3 regions of the Cobetia sp. PDI-12MA genome follow, and region 3 is predicted to be linked to each of the others. Evidence: predicted binding sites of a transcription regulator. Region 3 holds the regulator's gene; each other region holds the start of a gene.

Region 1 (6,039 bases), 740 kb from region 3:
CAATGACATGAGTCTTCCCTGCGTGATGCCGCCTCTCAGTTGCACGGCGCAATCGGAGCAGGCCCTGGCCTGCCATGAGCACGAAGGCACACACCGCTGCCAACCCTCCCAGCATGGCAAACCTCATACCCCCCCAGACGGCGAGCGCCTCAACGCTCGGGCGCTCGACAATTGCCGCAAGGCTTCGCATCCCCCCACGACACTGCCATGCATCACCTGAAAATGTGTGTTCAGATGACGATTCTCGCGCATATAACGTAAACCTCTTTACGCCCCAGGATACCGAAATTACTGGATGCGTAACTAATAGACAGGCTGTGGACAAGATTACATAATCATCGCGTGTGGACATTTTTTGAGCGCTCAAAACTTCATCAGTCAACACGCTGATACCATCGATGATCAAACGTGCCAACGTCAGACCAGGCAATCCACAGCCTTCACATCTCCAGTCAACAGAAATTAAACTCAATAAGCACAGACAGGTTCTTGGACACTCGACTCAGTCGAGTGATGAAAGCCATGTCAGAGATCAGGTTGAATCAGAGAAGGCGCATGCGCTGCGCTCGAGGAATTTGCACGAGTATCGGGTTGTTGATGCCTAGGGATTGGCGCCTGAGGACCTGGCACTGGGTGACGACTTGTTGCTGCCTGGTAGTTGAGAGCATCTGGCGCCCTGCGGCTGCGGCTGCGACTGCGGCTGCGGCTGCGACTGCGACTGCGACTGCCATTTCAGCTTCACGCGTCGCAACGCACCCGGGTGCTGACGATGCGGGTCGCTCGCCAGCATTGCCGACAAGCGCTCACGGCGGATTAAAAGTAGCGGTTTCGCCAGCACTTTCCACGCAAAAGCGCCTGTTTTGGCGCATTTCAGCGCCACCAGGCGCCACACGGGAATGGCGAGAGGCCGACTTGATACCTGCCTGCACCAAGAAAGTGCTCATACAGGGGCCATGGCGCCCTCGAGAGAACCACAAGAGTGCCGCCGGACGGGGACTGCTGTATATTTGATCGGTTGTCCCGGCCTTGCCGGGATGACCGCCAAGCTGTCTCACGGAACGCCGCCGATGCGCGGCAGAGAATCGTCCAACCCACGGAAAGGGCCAGCCATTCAGGACGACTTCGGCTTGTTTCAGGAGCACTACCCATGCAAGACATGCTTGCCCCGCTGGCATCCCTGGCGGATGTGATCGGCATGCTAGGCACCACTCTGGTCGTCGGCGCCTTCTTCCTGCTGCAGCTCGGCAGACTCGATGCCCGCAGCCTGACCTACAACCTGATGAATCTGAGCGGGGCGATCCTGCTGTTGATCAGCCTGTGCATCAATTTCAACCTCGCCAGCTTCGTGATCGAGATCTTCTGGATCATCGCCTCAGTGGTAGGTCTGGTGCGCTGGATGCTGGGCACTCGTCCCCAGACTGCCTGAGGCTTCCCCCGGAATCAGCGGCGCCCATGACGCAAAAAACCGCCACGCCCCGAAAGGGCGTGGCGGTTTTGGTTCAGCCGTCACCTGACGAGTCAGGCGTCGCGCTGGCGCTCGATCTCCGCGGCGTGGCTGGCGGCTTCACGCTTCGCCACCGCGGCTTCCCCCTCGTCATCCACTGGCATGGCGGGCTCGGCAGCCGGTGCATTGCCCGCTACCAGCCCTTGCTTTTCCAGCAGTGCCTCAAGAGCGATGACCTGCTTTTCCAGCGACTCGACGCGGCTGCGCGTACGCGTCAGCACATCCATCATGATGTCGAAGTCTTCACGCGAGACCAGTTCCATGCGGTCGAAGGCACCGCGCATCACCCCTTGCACGGACTTCTGCAGCTCTTCCGGGCCATGCGAGGCATCCTGCAGGCGCTCACCGATCTGCTGGGCCATACGCCCGATGACGTCATTCTTGAACATGCTGCACCTCAGCCGTTGCGGGCCGGCAGCCGCGTCGTGCGGACTGCCGGTCAGAAAATGATGACACCCCTGTACATGGGGCCGTCGTGTCCTGCTGCAAGGATACGCAACCCTGGAGTCGGGTGCATGCCCCGCATCGTCCTGCACCAGACAATCCTCATCGGCAGGCACACACCTGCACCACATTAGCACTTGCCCCCACACCCAAAGGCGCAGAAGCAGCACCATTACGGTGCATGCCAGGTGACCTCCGGATTCAGCCATCTTTGCACAGGCCGAAAGACGGTCAGCCATCTGGCGATAACCAGATGAGTTACAAGGATTTTCAGCCTCATGGCACATCTCGTGCGATGCACTTGTCAGGAACAGGCCGCCAGCTCATCTGACTGGCCATGCTTAACAAGAATGATCATTCCGGTAGCGAACGGGGGCAGCACATGAAACTGATCACCGCCATCATCAAACCCTTCAAGTTGGACGACGTACGAGAAGCACTGGCCGACAACGGCGTGCAGGGGATTACCGTCACCGAAGTGAAGGGCTTCGGACGTCAGAAGGGGCACACCGAGCTGTATCGCGGTGCCGAGTACGTCGTCGACTTCCTTCCCAAGGTCAAGATTGAAGTGGCTATCGATGACAGCAGTGTGGAATCGGTACTGGACGCCATCACCCAGGCGGCCAACAGCGGCAAGATCGGCGACGGCAAGCTGTTCGTCACTCCGCTGGACGATGTCATCCGTATCCGCACCGGTGAACGCGGCGCCGACGCTGTCTGAGCCCCGCGCACAATAACAAGGAGAACCCCGCATGAACGAGATCATCGAGGTCAAGTACGCACTTGATACCTTCTACTTCCTGGTCTGTGGCGCCCTGGTGCTATGGATGGCAGCCGGCTTTGCCATGCTCGAGGCCGGTCTGGTCCGCGCCAAGAACACCACCGAGATCCTGACCAAGAACGTGGCGCTGTTCGCCATCGCCTGCACCATGTACATGGTCGTCGGTTACCACATCATGTACTCGAGCGCCGAAGGCGGCTTCCTGCCGAGCCTGGGCTTCCTGATCGGTGCCGAGAATACCGCTGAGGAAGCGCTCGCTTCCGGTGGCGACATCTACTACAGCGCTCGTTCCGACTTCTTCTTCCAGGTGGTGTTCGTGGCAACCGCCATGTCCATCGTCTCCGGTGCGGTCGCCGAGCGCATGAAGCTGTGGGCCTTCCTGGCCTTCGCCGTGGTCATGACTGGCGTCATCTACCCGGTGCAGGGTTACTGGACCTGGGGTGGCGGCTTCCTGAGCGCAGCGGGCTTCAGCGACTTCGCCGGCTCCGGCATCGTGCACATGGCCGGCGCTTCCGCCGCTCTGGCAGGTGTGCTGCTGCTGGGCGCTCGCAAGGGCAAGTACGGCAAGAACGGTGAGATCAATGCCATCCCGGGCGCCAACCTGCCGCTGGCCACGCTGGGTACCTTCATCCTGTGGCTGGGATGGTTGGGCTTCAACGGCGGCTCCGAGCTGGTGCTGTCCAACATCGATGAAGCCAACGCGGTCGCTCAGGTCTTCGTCAACACCAATGCCGCTGCCTGTGGTGGTGTCATCGCCGCGCTGATCCTCGCCCGTCTGTGGTTCCGCAAGGCTGACCTGACCATGGCCCTCAACGGCGCGCTGGCTGGCCTGGTCGCCATCACTGCGGGTCCGCTGGCACCGAGCGTCGGTGCTGCCACCCTGATCGGCGCCGTCGGCGGTCTGCTGGTCGTGTTCTCCATCGTCGGTCTCGACAAGCTGAAGATCGATGATCCGGTCGGTGCCATCTCCGTGCACGGTGTGGTCGGTCTCTGGGGTCTGCTGGCCGTGCCGCTGACCAATGACGATGCCACCTTCTCCGCACAGCTGCTGGGCGCCGCCTCCATCTTCGCCTGGGTGTTCATCGCAAGCCTCGTGGTGTGGCTGATCATCAAGGCCATCATGGGGATCCGCGTCAGCGAGGAAGAAGAGTACGAAGGTGTGGATCTGGCCGAATGTGGCATGGAGGCCTACCCGGAATTCACCTCCAGCCGCAAGTAAGCCTGGACGTGACAGCATCTGCAGCCTCAAGACTCCCGCCACCTGGCGGGAGTCTTTTTTCCTGACTGGATAAGCGGTGTATGCTTGAGTTAGAGACCGGCGTGACGAGCAGGCCTCGTTACCCGCACCATCACCCAAGGAGAGACACGATGAAACTGGTCACTGCCATCATCAAGCCATTCAAGCTCGACGACGTGCGCGAATCCCTGTCGGAGATTGGCGTGCAGGGTATCACCGTGACCGAGGTCAAGGGATTCGGCCGCCAGAAGGGCCACACCGAGCTGTATCGGGGTGCCGAGTACGTGGTCGACTTCCTTCCCAAGGTGAAGCTGGAAGTCGCGGTGGATGACGCCATGATCGATTCCGTGATCGAGGCGATCACCAATGTCGCCAACACCGGCAAGATCGGCGACGGCAAGATCTTCGTCTCACCACTGGAGCAGGTCATTCGCATCCGTACCGGCGAGACCGGCAAGGACGCCGTCTGAGCCTCTGGCGCAAGCCCCTGGCTGACGTGCTGCCCCGACCGCTGACATGAGCACACAAAAAACCGCAGGCCATCGGCCTGCGGTTTTTTGTTTCAGCACTTGCCGTTCATGCGTGATGCTCGCGGATCACTTCTCGACGAAGGCGCGCTCGATCACATAGTCACCCGGCACGCCCATCTTCGGCGAGATGGCGAAGCCACGCGCATCCAGCATGGCGCTGATGTCGTCGAGCATCGCCGGGCTGCCGCAGATCATGGCGCGGTCGCGCTTCGGATCCAGCGGCGGCAGGCCGATGTCCTCGAACAGCTTGCCGTTCTCGACCAGGTCCGTGATGCGGCCCTGGTTGCGGAACTCCTCGCGCGTCACGGTCGGGTAGTAGATCAGCTTCTCGGCGATCTCTTCGCCCAGATACTCGTGCTTGGGCAGCTCTTCCGCGATCATGTCGGCATAGGCCAGCTCGGAGACATGGCGCACACCGTGCATCAGGATGATCTTGTCATAGCGCTCATAGGTTTCCGGGTCCTGGATGACACTCAAGAACGGCGCCAGGCCGGTGCCTGTGGAGAACAGGTAAAGATTCTCGCCCGGCAGCAGATCGTCCAGTACCAGCGTGCCTGTCGGCTTGCGAGAGACCATGATCTGATCGCCCGGCTGCAGGTGCTGCAGGCGTGAGGTCAGCGGGCCGTCCTGCACCTTGATGGAGAAGAACTCGAGGTGCTCCTCGTAGTTCGGGCTGGCGATCGAGTAGGCGCGCATCAGCGGCTTGCCTTCGACTTCCAGGCCGATCATCACGAACTGGCCGTTCTTGAAGCGCAGGCTGTCTTCACGCTGAGTGCGGAAACTGAACAGCGAATCGTTCCAGTGATGGACGTCGATGACTTCGGTTGTGGTCAGACTGCTCACCTGATGGCCTCCCGGGGCGTGACCCCTCGAATTCAATATTCTATCTTGGCATAAACAAATAACAGCTTATGACCCAATGAACTATGCAGCGATTGTAGTCACTGCAGGGTTATGCGTTAAATGGTTTATCTGGATATAGGTTATCTAGTTTACCAATATTGGTTGCGAATGAATCGCATTTCAACCTCGATCGTGCAGGATCCGTCCGCTCTGACGGCGAATCCTGCGTTGCGTTCACTTTCGCCTCCTCACCTCTGCCCCTTCACTGCATGCCCCGGGAGGTCGAATGCGCTACAGTCTTCGCCAGCTGGCCGTCTTCGTGGCGGTGGCGCGGCATGACAATGTCTCTCTGGCCGCCGACAGTCTGGCCATGTCGCAATCAGCGGCCAGCACGGCACTGGCCGAGCTGGAACGTCAGTTCGATTGCCGGCTGTTCGATCGCCATGGCAAGCGCCTGCGACTCAATGGCCTGGGGCGTGAGCTGCTGCCCAAGGCGATCGCACTGCTGGACCAGGCCGAGGAGCTGGAGCAGCTGCTTGGTCAGCAGGACGCCACCGGCTCGCTGGAAATCGGCGCGACGCTGACCATCGGCAACTACCTGGCGCCTCAGATCATCGGTGACTTTCTGCACCATCATCCCGCCAGCCGTGTCGAGCTGCACGTGCACAACACCCATCAGCTGATCGACAAGCTGGTGCAC
Region 2 (6,039 bases), 760 kb from region 3:
AGGTATAGAGAGCAGGCGTTGCGGAGGTGTCGCGTGAATCTGCGTCATCGGCAGGCGATGCGCTGGAAGAGGGTGATGCCTGAGGAGGTGTCGAGGCGGGCCGTGTTGACGAAGGCTGTGATGACTGAGGTTGCGATGAAGAAGGCTGTGATGATTCAGCCATTGAGTCTTTGCGCATGGCGGTGTCTCCGGCGCGGGTTCGACTCCAGCCTACTCCTGGCGGGTGACGTCGTCATGTCACGCTCGCTGTGCCAGCCAGTCATCTGCCTATAAAGGAAGGGGGAGCCAATCAGGCTCCCCCCGCGCGTGGCTACTCGCTGCGCTCGATATCTACGTCGCTTGCCTGGGTGAAATCATCCAGTGCCATCATGTGGCCCAGCTTGCCCGCCTTGGTCGAGAGATAGTGCTCGTTGTGCGGATTCAGGCCGGTGGTGATCGGCTGGCGCTCACTGATGGTGACACCATCACGGGTCAGGGCATCGACCTTGCGCGGGTTGTTGGTCATCAGCTTGAGCGTGCTGACGCCGAGATGCTCCAGCATCGGCACACAGATATCATAGCGGCGCATGTCAGCCCCGAAGCCGAGGCGCTCATTGGCCTCGACGGTATCGGCGCCGCCATCCTGCAGCTCATAGGCGCGAATCTTGTTGAGCAGACCGATACCGCGGCCCTCCTGGCGTAGATAGAGCAACACGCCGCGGCCTTCGGCGGCAATGCGCTTGAGCGCTTCCTGCAGCTGATAGCCGCAGTCACAGCGCATCGAGAAGAGGGCGTCGCCGGTCAGGCACTCGGAATGCACGCGGCCCAGCACCGGCGCGCCGTCATCGATGTCGCCCAGGGTCAGGGCGATGTGGTCCTTGCCGGTGGTCTCATCCTCGAAACCGTGCATGGTGAAGGTCGCCCAGGGCGTTGGCAGCCGCGAGGCGGCGATGAATCGAATGGTCACTGTTCACCTCGAACGCCCGGACAATCGCCGGGCTGAAAAAGCGCGGGCATGCGGCAGTCCGGCAATGTCTCGATGAGTCGCTCGAGATACCTGCGGCCAGCATGCAGTCATGTGGCGAGTTTACCAGTCTGTGGCCGATGACTCATCGCTCTGTATGGAAAAGCGTTGTTGCCGCCACCACCACAATGGCCGGATGACGCCAGCAAAGGGACTATAAGGTGGGGCGATTTGCCAATGTATTTGTTGCATCACCACGATGGGCGGGATTTTTCTCAGGCTCTGATAGAATGCCGAGACATTCCCCGAGCTGATGTGTGATTCCGATGACCTTGAAGAATGATCGCTTCCTGCGCGCGCTGGCCCGTCAGCCGGTCGACCGTACTCCCGTCTGGATGATGCGCCAGGCTGGCCGCTATCTGCCGGAATATCGCGAAGTCCGTGGTCAGGCCGGTGGCTTCATGGACCTGTGCATGGACACCGCGCGTGCCTGCGAGGTGACGCTGCAGCCGCTGGAGCGCTTCCCGCTGGATGCCGCCATCCTGTTCTCCGACATCCTGACCATCCCGGATGCCATGGGGCTGGGCCTTTACTTCGAGACTGGCGAAGGCCCGAAATTCCGCAAGACAGTGCGGACTGCCGAGGAAATCGCGGCGCTGAGCGTGCCGAATGTCGAGCGTGATCTCGACTACGTCATGCGTGCCGTGTCCACCATCCGCCGTGAGCTGAACGGTCGCGTGCCGCTGATCGGTTTCTCCGGCAGCCCGTGGACACTGGCTACCTATATGGTCGAGGGCGGTTCCAGCAAGGACTTCCGTCACGTGAAGGGCCTGATGTATTCCAATCCGGAAGCCATGCATCAGCTGCTCGACACCCTGGCGCAGGCCGTTACCGACTACCTGAATGCCCAGATTGCTGCGGGTGCTCAGGCGGTGCAGATCTTCGATACCTGGGGCGGCACCCTGTCCACGCCGGCCTACCTCGAGTTCTCGCTGCGCTACATGGAGCAGATCGTCGCCGGCCTCAAGCCGGACAGCGAAGGCAACCGTGTGCCGGTGATCCTGTTCACCAAGAATGGTGGCCAATGGCTCGAGCACATCGCCGCCACCGGCTGTGATGCCGTCGGCCTCGACTGGACCACCGAGATGTCCAATGCGCGTGAGCGTGTCGGCCACCGTGTGGCCCTGCAGGGCAACCTGGACCCGAATGCGCTGTTCGGTACGCCGGCCGCCATTCGTGCCGAAGTCGGGCGTATCCTCGACAGCTACGGCCAGGGGCCGGGCCATATCTTCAATCTGGGTCACGGCATCAGCCAGTTCACCGACCCGGGTAACGTCAATGCCCTGATGGATGCGCTGCACGAGCTGAGCCCGGCCTACCATCAGGATGACGCCGCCAATGCGACACCGGTTGCCCGCGGTTGATGGGGATGCCCTTAATGGTCTTTTCTGCTGTCACCCCTGTAGCTGCCTGTAGAAGGTGGCAAGCAGCAGGGCTGCCAGCAGAAGGGCGCCGGGCAGTGCACCCGGCGCCATGGCAGGCCGGGCACCGCGATGGCCGCAAAGCGGGGGCGTCAGCGTGACGCCGGTCGAGCAGCGTCTCATCCCGCGCCGCGGTTGGGCCCTCGTGGCGCTGCTGTGTCTGTTGCTGATCCTGTTCGGCACGCTCTCCCCGGGCGTGCCGCATCCGGAGCAGACCTTCCCCTGGGACAAGCTGCAGCATTTCTCTGCCTTCGCGTTGCTGGCGCTGACTACGCGGCTGGCGGGCTTGACCAGCTTGATCATCCTGCCGGTCCTGCTGCTGCTGGGCGTCGCCATCGAATGTCTGCAGCTGGCGATCCCCTATCGCGGCGCTGAAGTACTGGATGCGCTGGCGGACCTCGCCGGCATCCTCATCGGGCTGGGAGTGTTTCAGGGCGTCAGGCTGATTCTCCATCTGGCCCGCCTCGGCCCGGCCTCTCGCTGAGCCTCTCCCCCGGGCCGCGTGTCACCGATACGCGGCCTGACTGAAATTGTCATGCATCAACACTTTCCACTCCGCCCGTCTTTGGCTATGGTGCAGCGCCTGCGCCATGTTGGCGCTTGCCCGGCATGTAACGCATCACGACACGTGATCGTCATGCGGGCCGTGAACTGCCGGCTTGATGCTGGCGCAGTGCTGGTTGGCGCAATTTCCGATGGCCATCGTGCCGTCTCTATCCATACCTTGATATCCCGTCTGTGATATCCAATGCGAGGGTCCCCCATGACCGAACGTCTCGATGGCTCCTGGTTTACCGAAATCTTCGATCGCCACGGCAGCGCCTTCTCGCTCAAGGTCAGCCACAAGCTGCATGACGAGCAGACTCCTTATCAGCATCTCGAAGTCTATGCCACCGAGACCTACGGCAATCTGATGGTGCTGGACGGCTGCGTGATGCTGACTGACCGTGACAACTTCCTCTATCACGAGATGATGTCGCATCCGGCGCTGTTCGCTCATGCAGACCCCAAGCGTGTCGTCATCATCGGCGGTGGCGATTGCGGGACCCTGCGTGAGGTGCTCAAGCACCCGGGCGTGGAGAAGGTCACCCAGATCGATATCGATCCGGCGGTCACGCGTGCCTCCGAGCAATTCTTCCCGGCGCTGGTCGAGTCCAATGACGACCCGCGCGCCGAGCTGCTGTTCGAGGATGGCGTCAAGTGGGTCGACAACTGCCCGGACGAGAGCATCGATGTGCTGATCGTCGATTCCACCGATCCGGTCGGCCCGGCGGAAGGTCTGTTCAAGACCGACTTCCTCAAGCGTTGCCATCGTATCCTCAAGCAGGGCGGCCTGATGGTGCAGCAGAGCGAGTCTCCGCTCTATCACACCGATTCCATCATCAAGGACCTGCGCAACGACATGGGCGAAGCGGGCTTTGATAGCGTCGCGACCCTGCCGTTCCCGCAGCCGGTGTATCCGTCCGGCTGGTGGAGCTGCACCCTGGCGGGCAAGGGCTGTGATGTGAAGTCCTTCCGCGAGGAAGACGCCGCTGCCGCCACCTTCGCGCGTGACTTCTATACCGTCGAAGCCCATCGCGCCGCCCTGGTGCTACCGCCCTTCATGCAGCGCCTGCTGGAGAAGTGATCCGCATGCACCTTGCGGTGGCAAGCAAGCCCCATCAGGCACGAAAACGTGACTGATGGGATGAACAAGCGTTGAGTCAGACAGACCGAGACATTGGTCGCAATCTGACACTCGCGCTACATCGCTGCACCGCCAACGGCCGTTTCGCAATGAAACGGCCGTTTTTATTTTGCACCGATATGAGGCGAACTGGTCCCACCATGAGCCTAACTGAGCGCCATTCGTGCGGAATGATCCGCCGCCCCACCCCGAGGATTTGGCCTATATCACTGGGCTTCAATGCTTTTTTCAGCGTTGAACGCAGCGGATCACGCGACAGGCGGAAATTGGAACGCGGCTTGCTATTGTCGATAGGTGCCATGCAATGCATTGCACCACTTCTGACTCGAGGCTGATCGAGCGGACTCCAGACTTTCGCGAGGGAATCACGATGCATAACAACAAGAAGCCACTGCTGATCGCTAGCGCCGCTGTCCTGGCCGCCTCCATGGCGACAGGCGCCAGTGCCGCGACCCTGGATAGCGTCAAGGAAAAGGGCTTTGTCCAGTGTGGCGTCAGCACCGGCTTGCCGGGCTTCTCGGCACCGGATGACGCCGGTAACTGGCAGGGCCTCGATGTCGACGTCTGCCGCGGCGTCGCGGCAGCCGTGCTGGGCGATGCCAGCAAGGTGCGCTATGTACCGCTGACGGCCAAGGAGCGTTTCACCGCGCTGCAGTCCGGCGAGATTGATGTCCTGTCCCGCAACACCACCTGGACGGCGACCCGTGACACCTCACTGGGCCTCAACTTCGCTGGCGTGAACTATTACGACGGTCAGGGCTTCATGGTCAGCAAGGACCTGGGCGTCTCCAGTGCCAAGGAACTGGACGGCGCGGCAGTCTGCATCCAGTCCGGTACCACCACCGAGCTGAACCTGGCGGACTACTTCCGCCTCAACGACATGTCCTTCGAACCGGTCGTCTTCGATACCTCCGATCAGACCGTCAAGGGCTTTGAGGCTGGCCGTTGTGATGTTCTGACCTCCGACCAGTCCCAGCTCTACGCGCTGCGTATCAAGCTCTCCGATCCGGCGTCCGCGATGGTGCTGCCGGAAGTCATCTCCAAGGAACCGCTGGGCCCCGTCGTCCGTCAGGGCGATGACCAGTGGTTCAACATCGTCAAATGGACCCTGTTCGCGCAGATCAATGCCGAGGAGATGGGGCTGACCTCCGACAACATCGAAGAGAAGAAGGCAGATACCAACCCGAACGTCGCGCGTCTGGTCGGTGCCGATGGCAACTACGGCGAAGCCATGGGGCTGCCGGCTGACTGGGCCTACCAGGTCATCAAGCAGGTCGGTAACTACGGCCAGATGTTCGAGCGCAATGTGGGTACCGGCTCCGCACTGGGTATCGAGCGTGGCTTGAACGCACTGTGGACCGATGGCGGCGTCCAGTACGCCCCGCCGGTTCGCTGATGCGCGGGCTCGCCCTGTACTGCGGGTGGGCCTTGCCCCTCATGACAGGCTGAGCAAGGACGCTGGCCAGGGGAAGTGAGCGTCTTGCTCCACTTCCTCTGGCCAGCGTCATGTGGGCCCCCAGTTGATGAGGCCTGGCCTGTGAGGCCCAGCCTGTTCCTCGTGACCCATTCATCGAGTGCCGAGAGATAACTGACCTGCCGTTCGATAGGACGGCAGGCGGAAGTCGCATAGCTTTCCGGCGGAGATTGCCTGTATGACACAACCTGCTTCTCGCCCGCCGGCCACGGTCAAGCCGCCATTCTGGCGTGACCCGGCCAAGCGGGCACTGATCTTCCAGCTATTGATGCTGGCAGGCGTGTTCGGTGTGTTGGCGATCATCGTCAGCAATACCCTGACCAACCTCGAAAGCCGTGGCATCACCACCGGCTTTGCCTTTCTGGACAACACCGCAGGCTTTGGCATCCTGCAGAGCCTGATCGACTATTCCGAGCAATCCACCTATGGCGATACCTTCATCGTCGGCCTGCTC
Region 3 (6,039 bases):
GAGCGAGGCCAGCAAGGAAGCCGAGCGCATCGACTCGGGCACCGACAGCACCACTACCGATGACGGGCGCATCAACAGCACCTTCGAGGCAGCGCCTGCCAGCGGTGAATGAACCTGCCGGGCTGGCCGTCGCGCCATGACCCGCGCCGCAACACCTTCTTCCCTGCCGCTCGATGGCATCATTGCTCGGGCGGCGACCCCGTCATGCCAAGGAGCCACCATGACTTCCACGACTCGCAAGCCCTTGACGGCCTGTCGCCAGACCCTCAACAGCGGTGTCATGGCGCTCTGCCTGGCACTGGGCATGTCCACCTTCGCCCCGGCCGCCATGGCGCTGGACAGCGATGCCAGCCAGCCGATCAACATCGCCGCGGACGCCCTGTCTCTCGATGACAAGGCCGGCACAGCCACCTACACCGGCCAGGTGGAGATGCGCCAGGGCAGCATGAAGCTCGATGCCAGCCGCGTCGATATCAGCCGCGCCGGCAGCGGCGAGATCTCGCTGGTCAAGGCCACCGGCAAGCGTGCCTACCTGGAACAGCAACCCGCACCCGACGAGAAGCTGGTCAAGGGCTGGGCCGACACCATCCGCTATCATGCGCTGGAGCGCCGCGTGGAGCTGGTCGGCAATGCGCGTCTCGAGAAAGGCGATGACACCTTCGAAGGCGGCTACGTGGAGTATTTCCTCGACAAGCGCCAGGTGAACGCCAACAACAGCAAGACGGCACAGCAGACCGAAGGCGGTCGCGTACACATGACTTTGACGCCGCGCGGCGCCAATGCCAGCAAGGAAAACTGAGTCATGACTGCTGCTACCCCGCGTACGCTGAGCGCTCGCCATCTGGCCAAGGCCTACAAGGGCCGCAAGGTGGTCAAGGACATCTCGCTTGAGATCCGTCAGGGTGACATCGTCGGCCTGCTGGGCCCCAACGGCGCCGGCAAGACGACCTCGTTCTACATGATCGTCGGGCTGGTGCGCGCCGATGCAGGCGACGTCTCCATCGACGACAAGGACCTTTCCGCTGCCGCCATGCATCAACGCGCACGCGCCGGCATCGGTTATCTGCCGCAGGAGGCGTCGATCTTCCGCAAGCTGTCGGTGGCCGACAACATCATGGCGATTCTGGAAACCCGCAAGGATCTGGATCGCAATGGCCGCAAGGCACGTCTTGAAGAGTTGCTCGAGGAATTCAGCATCACGCATATTCGTGCCAGTGCCGGCATGAGCCTGTCCGGCGGGGAGCGTCGTCGGGTCGAGATTGCCCGTGCACTGGCCACCGAGCCGGACTTCGTACTGCTCGATGAGCCCTTCGCCGGCGTCGACCCCATCTCGGTGGGCGAGATCAAGAGCATCGTGCGTCAACTGCGTGACCGTGGCATCGGCGTGCTGATCACCGACCACAACGTGCGCGAGACACTCGATATCTGTGACACCGCCTATATCGTCGGCGATGGTCAGATCATCGCTCACGGTGACGCGGACTCCATCCTGGCCAACCAGCAGGTACGCGACGTCTACCTGGGCCACGAGTTCACGCTCTAGGGCCAGCGGATGCGCTGAGCCCTCCCACGGCGAAAGCTTCATAAGCCGCTGCGTGATTTTATCGCGTAGCGGCTTTTTCATGTCTGACATCAGGCGCATGCATGACGTCCATACCACCTTGGTGTAAACATGGCATGCAAGTTGCTTGAATATTCACTGCAACCACTTGTCAGTGGCCCGAGTCACGGTATAGCGTAGTAAGCACGTTCCTTTGCCGTGAATTGACTGACTCCATGAAACCCACCCTGCAACTCCGCCTCGGCACCTCGCTGACCATGACGCCGCAGCTTCAGCAAGCGATCCAGCTGCTGCAGCTGTCGACGCTCGACCTGCGTCAGGAGATTCAGCAAGCCCTCGAGTCCAACCCCATGTTGGAGCTCGACGAGGACTACGAGTCGCTGGATGTCATCGAGACACAGGATACGAGCGAGATCTCCACTGCCGACTCCTCGAGCGAGATTCCCGAGGAATACCCTCTCGACAGTGACTGGTCGGACCTCTACCAGGACCACGCCGGTAGCCTGACCAGCTCCGGCAGTGGCAGCGGGAGCGAAGAAGGGCCGGACTTCGATCGCAATACCAGCGTCGAGAGCCTGCAGGACCACCTGCGCTGGCAGCTGGCGATGACCGACCTCGATGGCCGTGAACGCCAGATGGCGGAGAGCCTGATCGATGCCGTCGACGGTGCCGGTTACCTGAGCCTGTCACTCGATGAGCTGGTCGATGGTCTGCGCGGCCAGGGCCTGCCCGGCCTCAAGGCCTCCGAGCTCGAGCAGGTACTGCTGCGTCTGCAGCAGTTCGACCCGACCGGCGTCTTCGCCCGCGACCTGCGCGAGTGCCTGCTGCTGCAACTGGCGCTGCTGCCGGATGATCTGCCGCTGCTGGCGCAGGCGCGTCGCCTGGTACGTCAATTCCTCGAGGCACTGGGCAACGATGATCGCAAGCTGCTCAAGCGCCGACTGAGCCTTGACGATGACGAGCTGGATCACGTCATCCGCCTGGTGCGCGCGCTCGATCCGCGTCCGGCATCCGCCTGGGGCGAGCCCGCCAGCGATTACGTGGTCCCTGATCTACTGGTGCGTCATACCCGCCACGGCTGGCAGGTCGAGCTCAACCCGGAAGCGCTGCCCAAGCTGCGCATCCAGCCGGAATACGCCGCACTGATCAAGCGTGCCGACAAGTCCGCCGACAACACCTTCCTCAAGGACAACCTGCAGGAAGCGCGCTGGCTGATGAAGAGCCTGTCATCACGCAATGACACCCTGCTCAAGGTCGGCCGCGAGATCATGGCGCGCCAGATCGACTTCCTCGAGCAAGGCGAGGAAGGCATGAAGCCACTGATTCTGGCCAACATCGCCGAAGTGGTCGAGATGCACGAATCGACCATCTCGCGGGTCACGACCCAGAAATACATCCACACCCCGCGCGGCGTCTTCGAGCTCAAGTTCTTCTTCTCGAGCCAGGTCGGTGGCAGCGGTAGTGGCGACGCCCACTCAAGCACCGCCATTCGTGCCCGCATCCGCAAGCTGATTGCGGAAGAGCCGGCTCGCAAGCCTCTCTCCGACTCACGCCTGGTCGACCTGCTCGCCAGCGATGGCATCGAGGTCGCACGCCGTACCGTGGCCAAGTATCGCGAAGCGATGGGCATCCCATCCTCCAGCGAGCGCAAGCGTCTGGCCTGATGTGTCATCTGCGGCTGCCATGCGCCTGGTCTCCCTCCTATCATGGCCGTTGCCGCCAACCTCAAACGCTGGTTTTCTCTCTCACCAGCCTCTGACATTACTGACACCGGCGCGCCTGTCGCGCGCCCTGTCATTCCGTCAACCGCTCGTCAATGGCCCATCATGGCGCGCAGGATGATGGCAAAAATCCATCATTCCGGCTGCATCATTTACCGTCAATCGCATGTTTTTAAAGTCACTTTTAGCCGTATTGCACCGGGATGTCACTCGGTGATCCTTCCGGCACGCTGCTTGCTCCACGCAACCCAAGCGCCTGAAAGGCGGCGTACATGCAGGGATTGGCGACGAAAACCCGTCTTCTTGCGCGCCTTTCATGCACCACCCTTCAAGCGTGACCTTGAAGTCCATTCCGTTACCCCTCACTGAGTTGAAGACAAGCACTGAGCCACGATGCAGCGCAGCGTTGATCTTTGCGCAAAGCTTGGGCATTGTCGGTACAGACGCTCACGACATCTGACGCCGCTGGCAAGGGCGCGAAAACATCGCCAGACGGTGGTCGTCAAGCCTGTTGCAGAGCGTCCGATCAGGGTTTGCTCGTAGTCAAAAAGGGTTACAATTGAATGGCAACCCGCTGGATAAAGGAGCGTGTCCATGCAAGTGAATATCACCGGGCATCATGTGGAACTTACCGATCCTCTCCGCGATTACGTCAACGAGAAGCTCGCTCGCCTCGAACGGCATTACGACAACATCACCAATGTTCAGGTGACACTGTCGATCGAGAAGGAGCGCCAGCAGGCTGCCTGCACCTTGCACGCAGCAGGCGCTGACCTCCACGCCCTGGCAGAAGACCCCAACATGTACGCTGCCATCGACGCGCTCGCCGACAAGCTGGATCGCCAGCTGGTCAAACACAAGGAAAAGTCCCAGGCTCGTGCTCAGGGCACCGGGACCCGTTGACCTTCAGCCATGACACTTGATCAGATCCTTCCCCCCGAGCGCACCCTTTACGGTGTCCCCGGGGGGAGCAAGAAGCGGGTGCTTGAATTCTTCAGCACCTTCATCGCACAGAACATTCCCAGCCTGGATAGCCAGGAAGTCTTCTCGCGCCTGATCGGGCGCGAGAGACTGGGGTCGACCGGCATCGGCCACGGTGTGGCCGTGCCCCATGCACGCAGCCCGCATTGCAAGACACCAATCGCTGCGTTTCTGAAGCTCGGTGAACCCATCGACTTCGATGCCATCGACGGAGAACCCATCGATCTGCTGTTCGTGCTGCTGGTGCCTGAGGAAGCGGACGAGACCCATCTGACGCTGCTCGGGCAGGTCGCGGAATTGCTCAATTCCCCGACCAATCGCTCGGCCCTGCGCCAGGCAGACAGCCAGCGTGCACTCTTTGAGGCATTGACCCAAGCCATCGCCGAATTACCGGCGCGCTGAATCACAGGCCCGGACATCGTCCGGGCTTTCGTCTTGCTGGCCTCCCATCGGCCGACGTACAGCGCACTGATAGCGGGCAACCTTCTGCCCCACCCCTGCATTCTTTCGACGTTGACCTCGCCCTTGGAGAGCACTTCATGAAGATCGTGATCATCAGCGGCCGCTCCGGCTCCGGGAAATCCATCGCTCTCCAGGCGCTGGAAGACATTGGCTACTATGCCATCGACAATCTGCCCGGCATGCTGCTGGCGCCACTGGTCGATCAGCTCGAACAGGACAGCCCGGCACGCCGACGTATCGCGGTCTCCATCGATGCCCGCAACCTGCCGGAAGCCTTGACCCGCTTCCCCGAATTGCTCGACAACGTCCGCCAGAGTGGCATGGACGTGCAGGTCGTCTACCTGACCACCGATTCGCGAGTGCTGCTGGAACGCTACTCGGCGACCCGGCGTCGTCACCCTCTGACGCGCGACAACGACCACACCCTGGCCGAGGCCATCGAGATCGAGCAGAAGACGCTCGCCCCGATTCGCCAGAAGGCCGATCTGGTCATCGACTCGACCAACCTGAGCGTGCACGACCTGCGCTCGCGGATCACCGAGCAGGTCGCCCAGCACAGCTCTCGCCACCTGACGCTGACCTTTGAATCCTTCGGCTTCAAGCATGGCGTGCCGACCGACGCCGACATGGTGTTCGATGCCCGCTGCCTGCCCAACCCGTACTGGGACATCAATCTGCGCGGCGATACCGGTCGCGATGACAGCGTGGCCGAATTCCTGCAGCGCTACCCCACCGTCCAGGCGATGCATGACGATATCGCCGGCTGGCTGGAACGCTGGCTGCCCGCCTATCAGGACAGCAACCGCAGCTACCTGACGGTGTCCGTGGGCTGTACCGGCGGCCAGCATCGCAGCGTCTACCTGTGCGAGCAGCTGGCGAGCTACTTTGCCGAGCGCCTGCCTGAGGTGCGCCTGCGTCACCGCGAGCTGGGCATTCATACCGCGCTGAGCAACCCAGGTGAGACAAGTGATCAGCAGGAGCATCGCGATGCCCTCTCGTGAGCTGACGCTGACCAACCGCCGCGGGCTGCACGCCCGCGCAGCCACCAAGCTGGTCAATTGCTGTGCGCCCTATTGCGCAACGGTGATGGTCAGCCATGGCGAGCGACGCGCCAATGCAGCCAATGTCATGGCGTTGCTGATGCTTGCCGCACCCTGCGGCACCACGCTGTTGATCGATGTCGAGGGCGAACAGGCCGATGAGGCGATGCTGGCCATCGAGGCGCTGTTCGAGGCGCGTTTCGAGGAAGACGAATAACCGCCACTGACAGCGCTGTACATTTGCGCCATGCATTAGCGCTGTACATCAGGGATG

The links. Region 3 encodes sigma-54, which starts transcription at its own class of promoters, with help from an activator protein. Its sites were predicted from a motif close to TGGCACNNNNNTTGCTNT; they were not measured.
Region 1: a site for sigma-54 is predicted at 2,228-2,245, ahead of AC5WNI_RS00340 (P-II family nitrogen regulator). Genes of this name have one in related genera too.
Region 2: a site for sigma-54 is predicted at 4,379-4,396, ahead of AC5WNI_RS00285 (amino acid ABC transporter substrate-binding protein). Genes of this name have one in related genera too.

Annotation. Positions count from the first base shown of each region.
Region 1 is NZ_CM183351.1:72,677-78,715, reverse strand. It holds partial or broken gene AC5WNI_RS00355 (YifB family Mg chelatase-like AAA ATPase) at 1-9, opposite strand, end outside; gene AC5WNI_RS00350 (CBU_0592 family membrane protein) at 1,148-1,426, shown strand; gene AC5WNI_RS00345 (accessory factor UbiK family protein) at 1,519-1,893, opposite strand; gene AC5WNI_RS00340 (P-II family nitrogen regulator) at 2,331-2,669, shown strand; gene AC5WNI_RS00335 (ammonium transporter) at 2,701-3,948, shown strand; gene glnK (P-II family nitrogen regulator) at 4,098-4,436, shown strand; gene AC5WNI_RS00325 (ferredoxin--NADP reductase) at 4,563-5,339, opposite strand; gene AC5WNI_RS00320 (LysR family transcriptional regulator) at 5,626-6,039, shown strand, end outside.
Region 2 is NZ_CM183351.1:59,430-65,468, forward strand. It holds gene trhA (PAQR family membrane homeostasis protein TrhA) at 1-178, opposite strand, end outside; gene ribA (GTP cyclohydrolase II) at 311-946, opposite strand; gene hemE (uroporphyrinogen decarboxylase) at 1,270-2,367, shown strand; gene AC5WNI_RS00275 (VanZ family protein) at 2,522-2,908, shown strand; gene speE (polyamine aminopropyltransferase) at 3,188-4,051, shown strand; gene AC5WNI_RS00285 (amino acid ABC transporter substrate-binding protein) at 4,482-5,507, shown strand; gene AC5WNI_RS00290 (amino acid ABC transporter permease) at 5,764-6,039, shown strand, end outside.
Region 3 is NZ_CM183351.1:816,954-822,992, reverse strand. It holds gene lptC (LPS export ABC transporter periplasmic protein LptC) at 1-112, shown strand, start outside; gene lptA (lipopolysaccharide transport periplasmic protein LptA) at 221-799, shown strand; gene lptB (LPS export ABC transporter ATP-binding protein) at 803-1,543, shown strand; gene AC5WNI_RS03505 (RNA polymerase factor sigma-54) at 1,777-3,225, shown strand; gene hpf (ribosome hibernation-promoting factor, HPF/YfiA family) at 3,877-4,185, shown strand; gene AC5WNI_RS03495 (PTS sugar transporter subunit IIA) at 4,195-4,665, shown strand; gene rapZ (RNase adapter RapZ) at 4,803-5,726, shown strand; gene AC5WNI_RS03485 (HPr family phosphocarrier protein) at 5,713-5,982, shown strand.